Regions from separate parts of the Paenibacillus sp. FSL H7-0442 genome, predicted to be linked through region 2. Evidence: riboswitches for the same ligand, from Rfam matches in the RefSeq annotation. Region 2 holds a riboswitch; each other region holds the start of a gene.

Region 1 (5,379 bases), 2.6 Mb from region 2:
TTATCCAAGGCATTCCGGTTGGAGACAGGTATTACAATAACTATGGATTTGGTGGTGGGAGAGTCGTTAGAAAGCAAGACATTATCGGTGGCATAGAACCAGATACTGGAATAAAGTATTTTTATAGAGATTCATGTCCAGCTCCCTTTAAAGCGAGTGAACGTTTCACGGATGAAAAATCTGCAGCAGCTGCGGGTTACTTTGAGTACAAATGTTATAATGGCTTAAAATAATCACCCTCATGGGTGGTTTTTCTTTTTTTAGGCAGATCCATACCAAAAAACCTTAAAATTCACTGTTTTCAATATTCCGATATGGTTGCAGAATGTGCTACAATAAAGCTTTGAGAGAAACGAAATGCATATGAAATAAGAACAGTCGGCAATGCCGATGACAATAAGGAGCCAAAAACAGCTTATGAGTTTATTGACTGTAGAAAATGTATCCCACAACTTTGGGGACCGCGCATTATTTAAAAATGTTTCCTTTCGATTGCTTGCGGGGGAACGTGTAGGTTTGGTAGGAGCTAACGGTGTTGGTAAATCGACACTCATGAACATTCTCACTGGAAAATTGCTTAAGGATGAGGGTAAAGTGGAATGGACTCCACGTGTGCGTTACGGCTATCTGGATCAGCATACCAAGCTGACACCGGGCAAAACGGTACGTGATGTATTGAAGGATGCTTTTCTTCCTTTGTTGGAATTGGAAAAGGAAATGATGCAGATTACTGACAAAATGGGGGATGCTTCTCCTGATGAGTTGGAAGTGTTGCTGGAACAGATGGGGGAAATTCAGGAGCAACTGGATATGGGGGATTTTTACCTCATTGATGTAAAGGTTGAAGAGATGGCGAATGGACTAGGTCTGTCGGCCATAGGACTGGATCGGGATGTATCCGCACTTAGCGGCGGGCAACGGACAAAGGTTCTTCTTGCTAAGTTGCTGTTGGAAAAGCCGAACGTCCTGTTGCTGGATGAACCTACCAACTATTTGGATGTAGAGCATATTGAATGGCTTACGCGCTATTTGAAGGATTATCCTTATGCTTTTATTCTTATTTCACATGATACTGAATTTATGAACCAGGTCGTTAATGTTATTTACCATCTTGAATTTGCCAAGATGACCCGTTATTCAGCTAATTATGAAAAGTTTCTCGAAATGGCGGATCTGAACAAAGCCCAGCATATTGATGCTTATGAGAAGCAACAGGATTTTATTAAGAAACAGGAAGATTTTATTCAGCGTAATAAAGCGCGTGCCTCTACATCAGGCCGAGCAAAGAGCCGTGAAAAGCAGCTTGATCGGATCGAACGTATTGATAAGCCTGAAGAAGCCGCAAAACCAACCTTTCAATTCAAAGAGGCACGTGCAAGCGGAAAGACGGTATTTGAGGGTATTGATTTTGAGATTGGTTATACACATGCCCTTTTGCCTAAAATGTCCATGACGATTGAACGTGGCGAAAAGATTGCAATTGTCGGCTACAATGGTGTCGGTAAATCGACATTGCTCAAAACCATATTGGGAAAAATTCCGCCAATCAGTGGAAAAACCTATCAAGGTGATTTTTTGCAGCCCGCTTATTTTGAGCAGGAAGTAAAGGCCGAGAAAATTACACCGATTGACGATGTGTGGAATGAATTTCCGCATTTGAACCAGCATGAAGTACGAGCGCATTTGGCGCGTTGCGGTTTGAAAAATGAGCATATCACGCGTCCGCTATCTGCGCTCAGTGGTGGAGAACAGGCTAAAGTCCGTCTTTGCAAACTGTTAATGCGTGAAAGCAACTGGGTACTGTTCGATGAGCCTACCAACCACTTGGATGTTAAAGCAAAGGATGAGCTGAAACGTGCTTTGAAGGAATACAAAGGGACCGTATTGCTTGTATCTCACGAACCGGACTTTTACGAGGATTGGGTAACCAAAACGTGGAATGTGGAAGAGTGGTCAAGTAAAGTTAACTAAAATCAGCTAAATCCAGTTCCAGCAAATTTCACACGAAGTGGGGTTTGCAGAATTAGAAAAATATGCTAAGCTATCTTTAGCTTATACAATAAAATAGTCACACTAGGGGAGCCGCCCATGCGGCTGAGACGGAATAAATGGATTTCGGACCCTTTGCACCTGATCTGGGTTATGCCAGCGTAGGGAAGTGAGCGCCGTACAAACAAGGCAACACCATCTTTATTTTTGTTTGTGCGTGGGACGATACACGTATACGGATATCATGGTCCGTTCGATTATTGGACGTTCGTTAAACCACTTCCTTGGGGAAGTGGTTTTTTTGCGTTTCGTTCATTTTAAGTAGTTCGAGCTTCCGTAGACGATTCACATATAATCCCCTTTCATTCCTGCTGGTAGACGTGGCTGGCTAAGCTTAGATCCTTTAGTCCAATGTGAGGTGAAGACAAAATCGAATTACACGCAATTTCGATGGAAAAGGGCACTTTTGCACAAGCCGCCCAAGTGGCTGCTGTGATTTGTCCGTATGTTCATTATGTACACGCACGTTTAAAACAGAATGGTGCCTCTGCATTGCTTTCTTTGACTCGCAGCCTGGTGGAGCAGGAAGTTCCTTTGCAACAAATTGTAGTAAATGATCGTGTGGATGTAGCTTTACTTACTTTGGTCGGAGCCGTTCAATTACCAGCTAATGGATTACCTGTTGTGGATGTGAAAAGCCTACTTCCAAAGGGTACACGCTGTGGAGTGTCTGTACATTCCTTGGAGGAGATGCAAATTGCTGAGCGGGCAGGAGCGGACTATGTACTTTATGGTCACGTATATGAGACCCATTGTAAGCCCGGTATTGTACCGCGGGGTTTAGCTCAGCTTGAACATATTTGCAGACTGTCAAACATTCCGGTGATTGCGCTAGGCGGCATACAACCGCATCATATCCCGGAGCTTTATAGGGCCGGAGCAAGCGGAATTGCGGTGATGTCTGGTATATGGGAGGCTGAGTCGCCCGTTGCAGCTGCAATGGAGTATAGGCGAATGGCAGACCTTGTAGTTCACAGCCTGTAGCGAGAAAACGAGAGTAGAGGCAAGCTGAAAGCAGAAGGGTTTATGGAGAGGAGATACGGAACAAATGCTAAAGATACACACAGAGGAAAGAGTGATTGGACACGCTGAATGCTTGGTCATAGGTGGAGGTGTCATCGGCAGTTCCATTGCTTATCATGTGGCCAAGGAGGGAAGAAGTACGATTATGCTGGAACGATTGATCCCGGGTGAGGGAGCCTCAGGAGCAGCGGTTGGAATGCTGGCAGCGGAAAGTGAAGAGTTCACCGACTCTGAGCTATCACGATTTGCTCGCATAAGTCGAGATGCATTCCCTGAGCTTGTCTGTGATCTAGAGCGTTTGTCAGGTATTTCGGTGGAATTCCGTACTGAAGGGTTTGTGACCCCTTTCCGTACGGAGACTGAAGGCCAAAAACGCTGGAAAGCTGCTAAAACGCGAGAGGGTGATTGTCCTATCTGGTGGGATGCGAAAGAATTGGCCCGACGAATTCCAGGTTTGGATGAACAAGCGATCGGGGCAATATATCGTTCAAAGGAGACACAAGTGGCTCCTGTCCAGCTTTGCCGTGCTTATGCAGGTGCTGCTGCGGTGCTGGGAGCAACGGTATGGTCTGGTACACAGGCAGAGCAACTGGTCATACAGGATGGTCGAGTTTGCGGTGTCCGAACAGATAGTGGCTTTTTTTCCTGCGATCAGGTCATTATTGCCGGAGGCTTGGATAGCATGAAATTGCTAGCGCAGGTTGGGTTTGAATATCCACTTTATCCGGTCAAGGGCGAAGCGGTAGCGGTCTCCTTGAAGGATCACCCGTTAGAATATACCATTTATGCTGATGATATTTACCTCGTGCCTAAACAGAATAACGAGCTTTGGATTGGGGCAACGAGCCTTCCACATCAATATGACGAAGAGGTGACCGTAGGAGGCTTGGAGGGGTTGCTGGCACGTGCCTCTGCCTGGCTGCCGCGCGTCCGTGAAGCTTCTTTTATACGCGCTTGGGCGGGCTTACGTCCGCAGGCTGTATCAGGTCATCCTTTTATAGGCATTGTTCCTGGGGTCGAGGGCGTATATGCTGCAGTCGGGCATTATCGCAACGGTGTCCTGCTGAGTGATGCTACCGGGCGTGCGATGGCAGCTATGCTTAATGGGGCTTGTGCAGCAGAATTTGGGATAAGTAGTTTTTCTTCTGAGCTCCTCAAGGAGAAAAGCTTATGAAGCTGACGATTAACGGCCAGAGCCTGACCTTTTCTAATCGAATCACTCATGTGAATCAATTGCTACATGAGCTTGATGTAAAGGTGAAAACCGTAGTGGTGGAGCTGAATCGGCATATATTGACCCGTGAAGATCATGATGAAGCGGTACTGAAAGATGGAGATTGCCTAGAGATTGTACATTTTGTGGGAGGCGGTTGATTATGTTAACCATTGGAAAAGCATCTTTTACCTCGAGGTTGTTGTTGGGAACAGGAAAATTCTCTGATCTAGATATCCAATCCCAAGCCGTAGAGGCTGCTGAGACGGAAATATTGACGTTTGCTGTACGGAGATTGAACTTGGAGGAACGGGATAAGCAGCATTTTCTCGATATGCTGGATTTGAGCCGGTATACACTTCTTCCCAACACAGCAGGGGCTACAACAGCAGAGGAGGCGATTCGTATTGCCAAATTGGCAAAAGCCTCCGGCCTGTGCGATATGATTAAGGTGGAAGTCATTGGGGATAGCAAGACACTGCTGCCGGACCCATTTGAAACGTTGAAAGCTAGTGAAAAGCTGTTAGAAGAAGGCTTTATCGTGCTGCCCTACATATCGGACGATGTGATTCTAGCAAAGAGGCTACAAGAGCTTGGGGTACATGCCGTTATGCCTGGAGCTTCACCGATTGGTACAGGACATGGTTTGCTTAATCCGTTTTCATTAGGTCTAATTATTGAACAGGCGGAGGTTCCGGTTATTGTCGATGCGGGTATTCGCTCACCCGGTGACGCGGCAATAGCGATGCAGTTAGGGGCAGATGCTGTTTTGTTGAATACAGCCGTATCAGGAGCGAAGGACCCGGTAAAAATGGCCGAGGCCATGAAACTGGCTGTTCGTGCTGGAAGATATGGTTTTGAGGCGGGCATGATTCCTGTAAAGCGTTACGCTTCAGCAAGCAGTCCGACAGAAGGTATGGTTCAGGCATGAAGGTAACTGACAAATCCGGTGCAGGAGGAACACATCCAAGTGATCGTTATTCCAGACAGGAAAGATTCGCGCCCTTTGGACCGACAGGACAACGCCGGCTTGCTTCCTCTCACGTACTAATCATAGGTACCGGAGCGTTAGGTACAGGTATTGCGGAAACGCT
Region 2 (5,379 bases):
GCCCAGGGTAACGCTCGGCTAACCGTAGATTGGCTCGGCCGGAGTCCAGATGCATCGACACGGCTATCACAGCTTGGACGCTGCTATCAGCAAGTGAAGCGAGCAATAGCTTCTGTTGCTCGGGCGGGTAGCTGTCTACATGAATGTGCGCGTCGATTAATGGAGCGGGTCTTGTTGTGGTCAAATCCAAGCCTAGCTTTGTTTGGCTGTTCCATTTCGATGCACATCGAACTTTTACGTCACTCATGCCGATTCAATCCATCTTCCGGGATATTCTTGTGAACGCTCTGAGCATTGTCCATGTCGCCGTCCAGTTTGTACTTTTCCTCACGCATCCAGCCGGTCATGGTTCGCTTCCATTCAATAAAGAGAGGATCGAGGGTGATTTCTTCCCTACGCGGGCGGGGAAAAGGGACATCTACGACATGCACCACCGAAGCAGGTCGCGCTGACAGCACATAAATGCGGTCGGAGAGCAGCAGCGCTTCTTCAATGCTGTGGGTAATGAACAGCACAGAGCGGCGGTTCTTCTCCCACATCCGCAGTAACCATTGCTGCATATCTGCACGTGTCAGCGCGTCGAGTGCGCTGAACGGCTCATCCAGCAGCATTAATTCCTGCGGGCTGAGCAGTGCGCGAAGAAAGGCTGCACGCTGTTGCATTCCACCAGACAGCGTATGTGGATACGCCTTGGCGAATTTGCCTAGTCCAACCTGCTCGAGCCATTGCAGGGCTTCTTTGCGACGTTCGCGTTCACTGGCGTACTGAGGGGGGACTGCTGTATTTTTACGTGGAGCATTTTCCTGCCCAAGCAGTACATTATCCAGCGTGGTGCGCCACGGGAAAAGGGCGGACTGCTGTGGCATATAGCTGATATGCCCACGTTCACCAGTCATGTCTCGTCCGTGCATACGGATACGTCCCTGCTGTGGTTTGAGTAGCCCGCCGATGATGTGAAACAGCGTACTTTTGCCGCTGCCTGACGGACCGATGAGAGAAACGAATTCTCCCGGCTTGACTGTGAGGGATACATCCTGCAGCACGGGCAGTAAGCTTCGCTTTTCGCGGAAGGCGAGGCTGATCCCGTCCAATTCCAGAGCAGAAGGGGCAGTTGAAGGACTCTGCTGGTCCCCGGCTCGTTGTTCATTAGCCACGTTGTGTGATGATAAGTCAGTCGGATGCAGACTCATATGTGCCACGTCCTTTCTTTGCTGTATTTAATTCAAGGAGGAAGCTATTCCTGATCCGGTTTCCAGCGAACCAGCCATTTTTCCAGTAGTACTATGATGACAAACATCAGTAAACTGAGCGCGACAATGATGCCGATGGCGGCAAAAATGAGGTCCGTGCGATAGGCCGATTTTTGCAGCAGCATATAATATCCGATTCCTTCGCTCGCACCAATCCATTCGGCAATAATTGCGCCCATCACACTGTAGGTGGCAGCAATCTTGATGCCGGAGAATACTTGCGGCAACGAGTGTGGCAACTCCAGCTTCATAAAAATAGCCATGCGACCTGCACCCGACATCTGCATATAGTTCATCATCATACGGTCCGTCCGTGTCAGCCCGTCCATGGTCGCTACAGCCACGGGAAAAAAGCATACTAAGGTAATGACCATCAGCTTGGGCAGCATGCCAAAACCAAACCACACCATGAGCAGCGGCCCCAGGGCGATGATCGGAATGTTTTGGCTCAGGATAAGCAGCGGATACAGGGCGGATTTGAGAAAAGGAATGGTATGAAGAACGATGGCGATCAACAGTCCCGTTGCTGTCCCTATAGCGAATCCCACAAGTGTCAGGCGAATTGTAGCCCATGTATGGGCACCAAGCAGCGCCGTCTGGGCCATGCCCTCCTGTACGATGAGGAATGGAGCTGGCAGTAGCCAGGATTCAATATGTAAATAGGAAACCGCCCCCTGCCAGGCTGCTAAAAAGAAGAGGACCGCCACAAGGGGCGGCCATACGCTTTTCCACCAGGATGCGTTCTTGCCTTTCGGATTCATGGGCGATATTTCTCGGTCAGCTTGTTCATGCTGATGCCTTGTGGGTTATGTGCGATTTTGATCTGTGAAATGACGCTGGGACTGCCCGCTTCCGTCAAAGCCTCATGCATTTCTTTAACCACTTTCAGCAACTCGTCGAGCTCGCCCTCCATGGTCGTATCCAATGGGTTCACCTGATGTTTGACACCGGAGCGCTGAATGACCTCAATCGCCTTATCTACATACGGGTAAGAGTCCTCGTTATTAGGAGTTTTAGGGATTACTTGAATACTGAGCAGTGTATTAGCCATGCAAATTCACCTGTCCTTCATTTGGAGTGTTTTAGAGAAAATAGGGTGGTTTAAGGCGTTTGAGACCGCTCCGCGTTTCATTTGGTCTTACGATCGCTGTTGCAGGGGGATTCTTGGATTATTTAAGTTTTCAAAGGTAAGAATTCCCCTGCAAAGGCGAACGCTCCGCTTCTCCAGATTCAAATGAACCGCTCCGCTGCTGCCCGCCTTAAAAGCACCCTATTTTTAAAGCTGGTTTGTGCGGCATTTTTAACACACAAGCGCACCTACTTAGCGCTTAGATAATATGAAACTAAAGAATAAACCAAGTTGAACGAGAACGAAGTGGGCGGAATGGTGCTGTACAAGCGTTAGCGTTCGCTTTAAAAGCTTTCCGTAGGAAAGCTCGCTTCGGAAGCATAACCTCCCCGGATTTCTACATTAATCATAAGTTTTTATTAAGAAATCCGGGGCGGTGGCGATGGGAAGCACCATCCGACTGCGTAGTGGCGCTTCGTTCACTTCTCTAGTTCAGTCTTATTTAGCGTTTTAACAAATGGTCAGCGCTTGGGCAAGAAGTCGTTTGTGAAGGCCTTATCGACTTCCAAAGGCTTGCTGAGCAGCTTGCGTTCGTACATCCAGTCCGAATAGTTTTGCCATACCTCCGCTTTTTGCACGCCCCATTGCGCGGCATCATCCTGATAACGTGGGCTTAGCCATTTTTGGCTGGCAAGTACCAGTTTTTTATCCAGCTCCGGTACAGCTTTGCTTAAGATGTCCGCGGCTTCTTCCGGATGGGCGATAGTGTATTCATAGCCTTGGGCGGTAGCGTCCATGAACGCTTTGACCAGCTCGGGATCATTTTTTATCGTCTGTTCGTTGCTCACAATTACAGGCGTATAGTAGTCGAGGCTTTTGGAATAATCTTTTACATACAGCATATCCAATGGCTCATCTCGAAGTTGGGCCTCGATTCCGGTCCATGCGTAGAAAATCCAGGCAAAGTCGATATCCCGCTTCACGGCTGTAAAATAGTCTGCATTGCCCATGTTGACGATCTTCACTTTGCTCACATCGCCTTTGTCTGAATCCATGATGGATTTCATGACCGCTTCTTCTACGGGAGAGCCCCAACCGCCGTATTTTTTACCTTCAAAATCTTTCGGGCTTTTAATTCCGCGATCTACCGGGGCTGCGAAGCCTGAGGTATTATGCTGAATCACCGCAGCGATGGATACAAGCGGCACACCTTGCGTGCGGGCCTGTGTGACGCCTTCTTGGTAGCTGATACCAAAAGGTGCAGCATTAGAAGCAACCATTTGATCGGCTCCGCCTGAACCAGGTTGAACAATTTGGACATTTAAACCTGCTTTTTCGTAAAATCCTTTGTCCTTGGCGACATAGAGTCCCGTATGATTCGTATTGGGTGTCCAGTCGAGCACGATTTTAACATCTTTGAGCCCCTTTGCCGGAGTAGACGTTTGAGTGTCGGTAGCGGAAGCTGCTTCTTGGGATGTAGGGGGACTTCCACCGCAAGCGGTCAGGGTCAGGGCCATGAGCCACAGACTGATCAGTCCCAGGCTTAATATTTTCATGCGCTTCATCGTTAGTGTTCTCTCCTTTTGATTACCCGTTATCCATCCAATCAGACAGCTTAAGTTTCCCATTTTCATAAAAATAACATCTGCCGGACGCGATCTTTCCAACAACTTAATCCTCAACAAAAAAGCGCCCCGAGTTTCCGGGACGCTTGCGCTTGTATATACCAAAGTAAGGGATGGTCCTATGTAAAGAAGGCACATCTTGCTTAAGCATTCCTACGCTGGCATTACCCAGATCAGGTTGTAAGGGTCAGTGTCTTGGGACACACTCTCAGCCGGCCGATTCCAGCACCCCTGGCATTGTATGGTTTAATGGGTTCATTTATTCGGGTTTACTACGACGATTATATGCTTTGAATGCGGGTCTGTCCAGCATGAAGGGAGAGATAACGGTTCATTTGCCGAACGACAGGGTACACTTTTACTGTGAGCTTTGATCTGAAAATGAGTATGAATCAATCCGATTCGATCCGGTCATGTTATTTTCAGAACAGCTGCGCAGGTAGGTTCAGATGGGCTGGTGCCCAATGGCATGGCCGTAGAGAATTCTAATTCGTGAAAAGGAGTTGTTGTACTGTGGGTAAAACGGAAACATTGGATCGCAACCAACTGGAACAAGCCATTGTGAAGGCTTTGGATAACAACAAATTTTGTTCGTTAGGTACGGTAGAGGGTGGCAAACCGAAAGTACGCTATATGGCCCTTTTTAACGATGGAATGAACATTCATCTGGCGACAGATCGCAAAACGCATAAAGTGGATGAGCTAAAGGACAATCCGAATGCTTATCTGCTGCTGGGTTATGAGGTTGGCGGTACGAAGGAAGTTGTAGAAGTGGAGGCTACCGTCCAGATTACAGCTGATGAGGGGCTGCGCAAACAAGTGTGGAACGATTCCTTGAAGGAATGGTTCTCCGGACCGGATGATCCCGATTATGTCATTCTGGACGTGAATCCGACTCGCATTGAGTATGTGGGTCAGCAAACGGAGCGCCAGGTGTGGAAGAAATAATACGAATATAAATGGATAAACCAGTGAATCTCCGAGTTTTTATTAGGAGGTTTGCTGGTTTTTTTATGTTTGAGAAAAATAATTATTTTTTCATAAATAATTTTAAGTAAATGACTACTCTTTTGTCTGGCGTTGGATTAAAATAGAAATGGTGGGTTCAAGGCTTACATATATGTGCAAAAGTATGTATATGAGGCATACACCTTAATGAGGAGGGGTATATTTTGTTATTACGTAAAAATTGGTTTAAAGGGTTTACAGCAGCAGTTGTAGCTTGTAGCATGCTGGTGTTTTCGGCCGCTCCATCTTGGGCAGCTAACAAATCCCGCGATGAAGCTACGGTGAATCTGCGGATCATGGAAACAACGGATATTCATGCGTCCCTGATGAACTACGATTACTACTCGGACAAAGAAACCAACGAATATGGCTTGATTAACACAGCCGGACTAATCCAACAGGCGCGTAGTGAAGCGAGAAACAGCAT
Region 3 (5,379 bases), 370 kb from region 2:
CAACCTCACTTGGAACTGTTTCTCAGTTGATTTTAGAAGTAAGTGTATTTATAATACTTCATTATAAAAAATGAATATATTTTAATAAAATATATATTATTGTCAAATCATAATGCATATTTTTCAAAAAAATAAGAGATCAAAGTCACATTCACAATATTTTTTTACAAAAAATAGCTTTTCTTCTGTTTCGAAAAGAAGTTATTATCTATCTACTCTATTTCGATTATTAAAATAAACATCTCAAAGCAAAAAAGCCGATCCCTCAGGACCGACTTCCTACCCTATTCTCCTATAACCTTATCTTCACACCACCAGTTACTTCGAAATATCCAGAAAACCTTCTCCGAACACGTCCCGCACGTCATGAATGGTGATAAACGCTGCTGTGTCGATGGCTTTCACTATCTTTTTAAGCGCCGATACCTCTTGTTTACTAATGACGATATACAGCACTTCTTTTGGATTTTTAGTGTAATAACCGTGGCCTGACAGGACAGTAACTCCACGATCCATTTTCGTAATGACCATCTCGGCAATTTTATCTTGGTGCTCCGAAATAATCATGACCGCTTTTTTGGGGTTCAGTCCTTCGATCATGAAGTCCATCACCTTCGTACCAACGTACAAAATAACAATAGTTAGCATCAATTTTTCCGGGCCAATAATAAAATAGGAAGAGAATGCGACAATCAAATCAAAAAACAGCAGGCCATAACTGATATTCCAATCCAGATACTTGTTGGCAATCCGAGCTAAAATGACCGTTCCCGCCGTTGTGCCACCTACCCGTACGATTAAGCCAATGCCGACCCCCACCAAAACTCCGGCAAAAACGGCATTAATCGTCGGCTCATGCGAATCAATCCGCCAGTTGACTGTTAAATGTAAAAACAGCGAGTTAAAAGCGACCGCAATGATAGTGTACAAGGTCGTTCTCTTGTCTAAAAATTTATATCCGACAATCAGCAGCAAGCCATTAATCACCAGATTAGCGATCGAGGGAGACCACTGAAACAGGTAGTACAGGATGATTGTGACCCCTGTAACACCTCCCTCACCAAACTCATTCGGGATCACAAACAGATTAACAGCTAGCGCGAAAAAAAACGCACCCAGAATAATAAATGCGATGTCTGCAATACATTTTTTCATATATGCTCTAATCCTCTCTCTAACATTTCAAAGGATGAATCGCCAGATCGATTGGCTGACTCTTGTTGTCAAAATACGCTGACAACCAGTTCATGGTATCTACTACCAAACATAAAGTCAATACAACTTTGACACTTTAATTCGCCACCAGACTGCCTCAATCCTGACTTGAGGAGTCCGCAAAACCCTCCTTTTACAAGGTTATTCGACAAAAAAACACAATCCCGACTACTAAACTAAGAAAACGGGCCTCAAGCCCTTGTTTTAGACCTAGGCACATTTTCCCCTAAAACGACCATCCTCCTAATCGGCATTTTGAACACACATGACCATCTTCCTGTTTTATGTCAAAAGCGTTTTACTTTGAAAAAATGTGGGTATAATGATTGAAACATAACCAAGCAACCTACATAGCATTGCGACATCAAGTACATACAAATAGTCCTATACAGACGTCCTAAGCAACTCAATCTGAATTTGACAATATGGAATTGGAGGAATGATCTACATGAATACAATGAACTTAACCGTCCACACCCTGATGCCCTTTCACCACCAATACCAACGTGCCAACGCGGTGAGTATGCAGAAGAAAGAAGATAGCTCGGAGAAGAAGCTCAGCTTTCAGGACATTTTGAATGAAAAAATGGGTAAAAAATAAGGCGCCGTTTATCCGGTTGCATGACTCGCTTTACATAAGCCAAAAAGCCGTAGTTTCCTACATCGACTGTAGAGAACCACGGCTTTTTTTGATTCATGCGTTCCTAAACTCACACATTCGTTTTACTGACCGCCATCCCGATACTGCTCTGCCTTCTCACGCATCCCAGCGGCCACTGCTTCTTCGGTGTTCAGCCCCTTATCCGCTGCATAGGCGCGAATGTCCTGCGTGATGCGCATACTACAAAATTTTGGGCCGCACATCGAGCAAAAATGTGCTTCCTTGGCTCCCTCTGCTGGTAGCGTTTCATCATGGTAGGACAAGGCCCGCTCGGGATCAAGCGACAGATTGAACTGATCCCGCCAGCGGAACTCAAAGCGTGCCTTGGACAAAGCATCATCCCGCTGCTGCGCCCGTGGATGGCCCTTCGCCAGATCGGCAGCATGTGCCGCAATTTTGTAGGTAATGACACCCTCACGGACATCATCCTTATTCGGAAGACCCAAATGCTCCTTAGGCGTAACATAGCACAGCATGGACGTCCCGAACCAACCGATCATCGCCGCCCCGATGGCTGAGGTAATATGATCATATCCGGGGGCAATATCCGTCGTGAGCGGTCCCAAGGTATAGAAAGGAGCTTCCTTACAAATCTCCATTTGTAAATCCACATTCTCTTTGATTTTATGCATAGGGACATGTCCCGGCCCCTCAATCATGACCTGAACATCATGCTTCCATGCGATTTGCGTTAGCTCGCCCAACGTTTCCAGCTCTGCAAACTGTGCTTCATCATTCGCATCATAGATACTACCTGGACGTAGACCATCCCCGAGAGAAAAGGCCACATCATAGGCTTTCATAATTTCGCAGATTTCTTCAAAATGTGTATACAAAAAATTCTCCTGATGGTGCGCAAGGCACCAGGCTGCCATGATCGACCCGCCACGGGACACAATTCCCGTCATTCTATTCGCCGTCATCGGTATATACCGCAGCAATACACCCGCATGAATTGTAAAATAGTCCACTCCCTGCTCCGCCTGCTCGATCAGCGTATCGCGATACAACTCCCACGTCAGCGCTTCTGCTTCGCCGTTCACCTTTTCAAGTGCCTGATACAGCGGCACAGTTCCAATCGGTACAGGAGAATTCCGAATGATCCATTCACGTGTGGTATGGATATTACGGCCTGTGGATAGGTCCATAACTGTATCCGAGCCCCAACGCACAGCCCAGGTCATTTTCTCCACTTCCTCCTCAATCGAGGAGGTAACCGCAGAATTACCAATGTTCGCATTGATCTTCACGTGAAAATGACGCCCAATGACCATCGGCTCACTTTCCGGGTGATTGATATTCGAAGGCAAAATGGCTCGTCCAGCCGCCAATTCCTGCCGTACAAACTCAGGCTCCACCCCTTCGCGGATCGCCGCAAATTCCATTTCGGGCGTAATGATCCCTTGCCGTGCATAATGCATTTGCGTCACTGTACGACCTTGCGAAGCACGAAGCGGACGGTTGGTCACGCCGGGAAATTCAACTGTCTCCCGTTTGGAGCCAGGTTTCAGTCCATTATCCTCCGGTTTGACGGCGCGTCCCTCGTAAGCCTCCACATCGCCCCGTTCCAGTGCCCAAGCTCGCCGTAATGGAGGCAGGCCCTGACGGATATCGACCTGATAGGCTTCGTCAGTCATGGGACCGCTCGTATCGTACACACGCAATGGCTCATGATGCTCCGTGCCCTGCGGCGTATGTGTAGGATGAAGAGCAATTTCCCGCTCTGGGACGGCAATGTCCGGCCGCGAGCCTTGAATATATACCTTACGGCTCCCTGGAAAGGGCGTTACCCCACTGGCTTGCTCCCCGTTTGTCTTCTCTACCCCAACTTCCCTTGTTCCTGCCAACCTTACTTCTGCTGATTTAAATTCTGTTCCTTTTGTTCCTTCTACTTCTGTCGGCTTCATTGTCCATTCCTCCTGTTTCGATGAAATGACACACCGATCCGGAACCATTCCCAGGGTGGCGCTGATCTATGCAAAAAAGCCGGTTCCCGAGGGAACCGGCTAATCTAACGAGGCAGCTATCCAGACCGTGCACATGTGGAATAATCCTATTCCAATGCGTCACCGTAGACAGCAGCTGCGTATACATTTCAATGGCCGATTACTTCCCTACGCTGGTATGATCCAGATCAGGTGCAAAGGGTCCGGAATCTTACACGATTCCATCTCAGCCCGGCATTACAGGCTCCCCCAGTAACTGCGATACTTCTATTCACATGAGGCGGACATAACAGACATCCCGCCATCCTTATCAGACTACTTCAAATTTATGGCTTTGGCAACCCTTCTAGGTTTCATTTAGCAAGAAGACGCTCCTCATCAAATCACTTTGCTTGCTTCAACTGCATTCATTCTTGTTACGGAAGCATAAGCCCCATTTCCTTCGCCGCTTCGATCAAAATCGGAGCAAAGTCATGTAGCGTCTCGGGTGCAAGCCGACTGACCGGACCGGATACAGATAAAGCCGCAGTGACCTGTCCCTTCCGGTTCACAATTGGTGCTGCCACAGCAGCGGCCCCTGGCTCCCGTTCTTCATAGCTGGTCGCATAGCCCTTCTCGCGAATGTCCTGCAGCTGGGCTTTATAGACCTCCGCGTCTACCGAGGGCGGCCATTCATTCCCGCTTAGCAGGGCTTCCAGCTCCTGCGGCGGCATAAAGGCAGCCAGCACCTTACTGGAGGCTCCTACAGCCAGCGGCATACGCGCACCCACAGGCGCAACCCTGCGGATCGCCTGATTGCTCTGCACGGCTTGTATGCGAATACGCATGCTGCCGTCCCGTAAGTACAAGCTGACCGTTTCGCCCAGACGGTCACGCAGTCCTTCCATTGCAGGCTGTAACAACACCGCCGGCTCGTCACTTTGGGACAAATGTGTGGATAGCTCCCAAATGCGGAAGCCAAGTCGATATTTTTCCGTTTCGGCATTCCGAACGACAAAGCCCCGATCCTCCAACGTAGTCAGCAGCCGATGAACCGTGCTTTTATGTAGACCAATTTTGGAGGCAATCTCCGTTAGGCCAAGATCCGAATCTGCGGTAAAACACAGCAATATATCAAGTGCACGCTCTACAGCGCGAACGGTTAATTTACGGTCTTCCATTCGTGAACCGCTCCTCTTGTATCCATATTCGTTTCACACTATGAAACATGGTTACATAAATTATATAGAATAGTCGCGGCTACTGTAAACCGATGTTTTTGTGACAACCATATTACAGAACGAGAACAAACATCGACAATTCTTTGCATCATTTTTACTTTTCCGGTTCAGGCGTTGACTTTGGATAACCCCCATCATACGATAATAGGTATCTATACGGATATACACTATCATTTTCAAGTGGAATTATACCTAAATTCTATTGAAACGAAGATCAATTTTATATAAGGAGGCTCTTACATGATTTCTACATCCCAGCGCAACTCTCAGCTACAGACCGCTGTTCAGGAGCCGTCCACCCCACTCTTTAATCCCCGTCTGCTGCGGTTCAAGCACG
Region 4 (5,379 bases), 560 kb from region 2:
GGTTGTGGATGCCACCCATTTGTATGCTGAGGACCGTCAAAAATATGTACAGTTGGCAGCCAAGGCGCATGTTCCTGTAATGGCTTTGGTACTGGATGTATCCGAAGCTGTGCTGCTGGAACGTGATTTAGGCAGGGAGCATCCGCGTGGCCGCCAACGGGTCAAGCAGCAGGCACAGCTGTTAAAGCGGAACCTGCGTGGGATCCGTGAGGAAGGCTTTAACGCTTGCTATATCCTTAAGGATATAGAAGAAATGAATTTTGTTCGCCGTGCGCAGCCACTGTTTCATGAGATTGGCTCAGGTATTGACATCATTGGTGATATCCATGGGTGCTACCGTGAGATGCTGGAAGTGATAGAGCGGCTAGGATATACGGAAGATACGGAAGGACTATACCATCATCCAGATGGCAGAAGACTGGTATCTGTCGGGGATGTGATGAGCCGTGGCCCCAAATCGTTACAAGCGGTGCAGTTCTGGAAAAAGCACGTGGATGCTGGACTAGCGTATATGATTGACAGCAATCATGGCTGGAAAATCGGCCGTTACCTTGATGGAAGAAAGGTGACTCTCAGTCATGGGGATGAACGATTTGCAGAGGAACTGGCCCAGTATGAACAAAAAGCGGGCAAGGCAGCGGCGGAACAGCTTAGAAGCGAGTTAAGGGATTTTCTGCTACATGCACCCTCACATCTTATTTTTGGCAGGAATGGATTGCGACACGTGGTCGTGGCTCATGCGGGGATTAAGGATCATTTTATCGGCAAACAGTCGGCACGTATTTCTGATTATTGCCGTTATGGAGATACGGAAGGACAGGATGCAGACGGAAAACCAATCCGCAAAGATTGGTTCGTAGACCATGAATCGGGAGAAATAGTAGTATGGGGACATGATCCTAGACCGCAGCCTACCCTTGTGAATCAGACGGTGAATATTGATCAGGGTGTGGTATTTGGCGGTATGCTGACCGCTTATCGTTTTCCGGAAAAGGAATTTGTCAGCGTTCCGGCACATGAGAATTATGCGAATGATCCCGATAGCCCACTTGTCCGGTGGCAGAGAAAACGGTTTTCCCCGCCGAATTTACGCAAGCTCATCGCTGGTTACAGTGTACTGACGGAATCGTATGGCGAAGTGCGCGTTCAAGGAGAATCGGTCAAAACCGCTATAGATGCCGTGTCACATGTGACAGTACCGATAGAGGAACTGGTGTATATTCCACCGACCATGAGTCCTGCTCCAGCGGTGTCTGCAGAGGAAGGTTATCTGGAGCATCCGCGTGAAGCGCTGGCTTATTATCGCGGGCAAGGGGTACAAACGATGGTGGCTGAGAAAAAACATATGGGTAGCCGGGCTATTTTGCTATTATTCAAAAACGAACAGGCCGCTGTCGAGTATGTAGGCTACCCGACATTGGGCACGATCTACAGTCGGAGCGGGAGAGCTTTCTTTGAACAAAGCCTTGGGAAGCAAGTGCTGGAAAAGCTGAATGTGGATCTACGGACTGCCGGATATTTTGAACGGAACCAGACGGATTTTGTGTTGCTGGATGCGGAAATTGTACCGTGGAATCTCAAGGCTCGGGAATTGATTGCTGCACAGTATGCGCATGTGGGTGAAGCAGCTCTGCTGGATCGCAGTAAGCTGGTAGACAAGCTGAAGCAGGCGAAGGTTGCGGGCCGAGAGGTTGGAGACTGGTTGGAGGAAATGGAACAGAAGTACGCGAATGCCGTGACGTTTCAAGAGGCTTTTCAAAAATATTGCTGGGATGTGGACGGTCTGGATGAGATTCGTATCGCACCGTTTCATACGCTGGCACACAGCGGAAAGACTTTTTTCGACCATTCTCATATTTGGCATATGGAGCAAAACCGGGAGCTGGCTGGGCTGTCTTCCCTGTTTATGGAGACAGAGTATCGCGTGATCACGGACGAAGCAAGCGAGGAAGAGGTCATTCGTTGGTGGAACGAGATGACAGAGGATGGTCATGAGGGGATTGTGATCAAGCCGGAACGCTTTTTGATGAAAAATCGGGACAAGATGATTCAGCCTGCAATCAAGGTGAGAGGCCGGAAGTATTTGCACATCATTTACGGTATGGATTATCTTGCCCCTGAGAATTTAAAGCGTCTGAAGCAGCGTCGAACGAACAAAAAGGAGCGTCATGCCCTGATGGAAGGAGCGCTTGGTATGGAAGGCGTGGAACGTTTTGTCCGCAAGGATACGGTAGATCGTATTCATGAATGCGTCCTTGCCGCACTATCTCTGGAATCAGAGCCGATTGATCCAAGATTGTAGTTTGCGAGGGAGGGATTGAGATGGAAAGGGGTACACCGTTAATTGATATTGGTGTGAACTTGATGCATCGTTCGTTTCATGCAGATCGGGAACAGGTGGTAGAGAGAGCCGCGGCTGTAGGGATTTCACCGCTGATTATTACCGGGACCAGTGTCCGCAGCAGTCGGGAAGCTTCTCAGTATGCAGCGCGTTATCCGGGCAAGCTGTATGCGACAGCTGGCGTGCATCCCCATGATGCCAAAGACTGCAGTGCAGACACGATTCAGCAGCTCCGCCAGTTGGCGGGTCAGCCGCAGGTCGTATCCATAGGGGAATGCGGATTGGACTATAACCGTGATTTTTCGCCACGTGATGTGCAGCGCCGATGGTTTGGCGAGCAAATCCAACTGGCGGGTGAGCTGAAAATGCCGTTATTTCTGCATGAACGAGATGCACATGAGGACTTTGTCGCTATGCTTCGGGAGTATCAAGGGCTTGTCGATAAAGCGGTAGTGCATTGTTTTACCGGCACGGAACAGGAATTGCGTACGTATGTAGAAATGGGACTGTATATCGGAATCACCGGCTGGATTTGCGACGAACGGCGGGGGAAGCATCTGCGTGAACTGGTCAGAGATATTCCCTTGGACCGTCTGATGATTGAAACGGATGCTCCATTTTTGACCCCGCGTAATTTGCCTGTGAAGCCTAAAGAAGGGCGTAATGAGCCCATGTATCTCGCTCACATTGCTGCTACGATAGCCGAATGTACAGGTCGAAGCATGATGGAGATCGAAATCGCGACGACGGAAACGGCTAAACGTTTCTTCGGATTATAGGATTGTCAAAGCCATAGATGTGGTATATATTATAGTGAATTAAAAAGCATTGTCGGGAGCTTGAGAAAGTCAGGCTGAGAGGGTGGCCCTTGCCACTGACCGTGAAATCTGATCTGGGTAATGCCAGCGTAGAGAAACCAAGAACACTATACAGGAATGCCGCTTTTTTTTGCGGTTGTCGATAGATTCAATGTATGTCCTAGCATTTTACCTTGATCCTGACTTGGCTGGGTATCAGTGTAGTAGTTTAGACTACTGGTTATATAAGGCATATCGACGAATGATGTTTTGTATGGTGCTTCACCTTTTACTGCGCATAAAGCTTGCCTGGAGATTCAGCTCCAGACAAGCTTTTTTTCATGGCCAAGAGGCCAACTATAAGGAAAAAGGGGAGCACGCAATAATGAATACTGCTGTAAGAGCGTCCAAAGGGTTGAAACTGACGGATATTTTGGTCACGATTGTGATCGCTGTTGTGTTCGGGTTGATCTACAAAATATGGGGACCTGCCTATGATTTGATGAAACCATTGGGTCTACACGCCGAGCAACTGATGTATGGCATGTGGTTTATGGCAGGTACGTTTGCTTATCTCATCATTCGCAAGCCGGGTGTTGCGATTTTGGCAGAGGTGGCAGCGGCAACGGTCAGTGCTTTTTTGGGAAGCGAATGGGGTATGTCCACCTTGTACTATGGCCTGCTGCAAGGCTTGGGAGCGGAGCTGTTTTTTGCGGCTTTTCTGTATCGGAACGCAAACCTGTGGGTTGCTTCGCTAGCTGCGGCTGGGGCGGCTGTCACTTCTCTGATTTTAGACTTCAGCTACGGGTATATTGATCAGCTATCGACTTGGAACTATGTTTTGTATATTGGATTTCGGATGATTGGCAGTATTGTGATTGCCGGGGTATTCGCGTTCTATCTGGCTAAGGCATTGGAGGTAACCGGAGTCACGCGAAGTTTGAGGCCTGCAACGGAACAAGATTATAAGGGGCTGGATTGATGAGCCGGGCAACCGAAGATGTGGTGGCTTCGATCACCCGGCTACGGTTGAAATTCCCCGGTGAGCAAGAGCTGCTTTTTCACAATATGTCTTTGTCTGTCCGCAAGGGGGAAAAGCTGCTGCTACTGGGACCGAGTGGATGCGGTAAATCAACACTGCTCCAAGTGTTAAGCGGTCTGATTCCACGCACGATAGAAGTGCCTATGAAATGCGATGCTGCTGTAATCCCAAGTGTCTCAGGTATTGTATTTCAAGATCCTGATACGCAGTTCTGTATGTCATATGCAGATGAGGAACTGGCTTTTGTGTTGGAAAATAATCAGGTTCCCCGGGAGCAGATGCGATCCCGTATTCGCGAGCTGCTGATACAGGTGGGTCTATCGACGGATGATATACATATGCCCATTGGCAGCATGTCACAGGGAATGAAGCAGCGGCTGGCGATTGCGTCTGTGCTGGCTATGGAGCCAGAAGTGCTTTTTCTGGATGAGCCCACGGCTTTGTTGGACGAGGAAGGCACTACACAGGTGTGGGATACCATTCGCAACATTTCGGTAGACCAGACACTGGTGATTGTGGAGCATAAAATTAATGAAATTGTCCATGATGTGGATCGGATTGTGGTGCTTTCTGCTCAAGGGGAGATCATTGCAGATGGAAGGGCCCAAGAAGTATTTCATGTGCACCGGCAGGCATTGTCCGAGTACGGCGTGTGGTATCCGGGAGTATGGAATGAAGCGTCTTCGCCACGTTGGAGTGAAGCAGTGACGCAACAGAATGGTGCGGGGACTGATGTGCTGGAGCTGGAACATTTTAGCGGCCTCCGCGGTTTAAGTTCAGTGATTTATGTGGAGCATGCGCAGGTGAAGCCTGGCGACTGGATTGGCGTGGTTGGTGAAAACGGGGCTGGCAAAAGCTCGCTACTGCTCTCCATGATGCGCTTACTTCGCACACAGGGACGTTATAGCGTGCGCGGAATTGAGGCAGGCAGTACAGAACAACTGGCAGAGCGTATCGGGTTCGCGTTTCAAAATCCCGAGCTGCAATTTGTAGCGCATACCGTACGAAAGGAACTAGAGTATTCGTTACCCAAGAGCTTGTATACCGTTGAACAGTGCCGGGAACGGGTCGATCGGATGCTCGTACAGTTCGGACTGGAGCGGCTGGACGAGCGGCATCCGTATCAGCTTTCGTTAGGCCAAAAAAGGCGGTTGAGTATTGCTACGGCTATGATTCGTGAGCCGGAAGTGCTGCTGCTC

What was found. Region 2 has a riboswitch for thiamine pyrophosphate ahead of MHH57_RS02095 (ABC transporter substrate-binding protein). Riboswitches for the same ligand answer to the same signal wherever they lie in the genome.
Region 1: it holds a riboswitch for thiamine pyrophosphate, as region 2 does, so the genes downstream of both, MHH57_RS13470 (thiamine phosphate synthase) here and MHH57_RS02095 (ABC transporter substrate-binding protein) in region 2, are expected to answer to the same signal.
Region 3: it holds a riboswitch for thiamine pyrophosphate, as region 2 does, so the genes downstream of both, thiC (phosphomethylpyrimidine synthase ThiC) here and MHH57_RS02095 (ABC transporter substrate-binding protein) in region 2, are expected to answer to the same signal.
Region 4: it holds a riboswitch for thiamine pyrophosphate, as region 2 does, so the genes downstream of both, MHH57_RS04625 (ECF transporter S component) here and MHH57_RS02095 (ABC transporter substrate-binding protein) in region 2, are expected to answer to the same signal.

What each region holds. Positions count from the first base shown of each region.
Region 1 covers NZ_CP151963.1:3,109,637-3,115,015, reverse strand. The annotation lists gene MHH57_RS13480 (hypothetical protein) at 1-233, shown strand, start outside; gene MHH57_RS13475 (ABC-F family ATP-binding cassette domain-containing protein) at 418-1,971, shown strand; TPP riboswitch at 2,066-2,174, shown strand; gene MHH57_RS13470 (thiamine phosphate synthase) at 2,440-3,033, shown strand; gene thiO (glycine oxidase ThiO) at 3,098-4,246, shown strand; gene thiS (sulfur carrier protein ThiS) at 4,243-4,446, shown strand; gene MHH57_RS13455 (thiazole synthase) at 4,449-5,216, shown strand; gene MHH57_RS13450 (ThiF family adenylyltransferase) at 5,213-5,379, shown strand, end outside.
Region 2 covers NZ_CP151963.1:466,295-471,673, forward strand. The annotation lists gene MHH57_RS02075 (TatD family hydrolase) at 1-184, opposite strand, end outside; gene MHH57_RS02080 (ABC transporter ATP-binding protein) at 240-1,190, opposite strand; gene MHH57_RS02085 (ABC transporter permease) at 1,235-2,011, opposite strand; gene MHH57_RS02090 (MTH1187 family thiamine-binding protein) at 2,008-2,301, opposite strand; gene MHH57_RS02095 (ABC transporter substrate-binding protein) at 2,841-3,884, opposite strand; TPP riboswitch at 4,078-4,187, opposite strand; gene MHH57_RS02100 (pyridoxamine 5'-phosphate oxidase family protein) at 4,458-4,892, shown strand; gene MHH57_RS02105 (bifunctional 2',3'-cyclic-nucleotide 2'-phosphodiesterase/3'-nucleotidase) at 5,117-5,379, shown strand, end outside.
Region 3 covers NZ_CP151963.1:831,814-837,192, reverse strand. The annotation lists gene MHH57_RS03705 (YitT family protein) at 319-1,155, opposite strand; gene MHH57_RS03700 (hypothetical protein) at 1,664-1,816, shown strand; gene thiC (phosphomethylpyrimidine synthase ThiC) at 1,939-3,783, opposite strand; TPP riboswitch at 3,971-4,083, opposite strand; gene MHH57_RS03690 (IclR family transcriptional regulator) at 4,239-4,982, opposite strand; gene MHH57_RS03685 (alpha/beta hydrolase) at 5,283-5,379, shown strand, end outside.
Region 4 covers NZ_CP151963.1:1,028,637-1,034,015, forward strand. The annotation lists gene MHH57_RS04615 (polynucleotide kinase-phosphatase) at 1-2,302, shown strand, start outside; gene MHH57_RS04620 (TatD family hydrolase) at 2,323-3,120, shown strand; TPP riboswitch at 3,163-3,274, shown strand; gene MHH57_RS04625 (ECF transporter S component) at 3,524-4,120, shown strand; gene MHH57_RS04630 (ABC transporter ATP-binding protein) at 4,120-5,379, shown strand, end outside.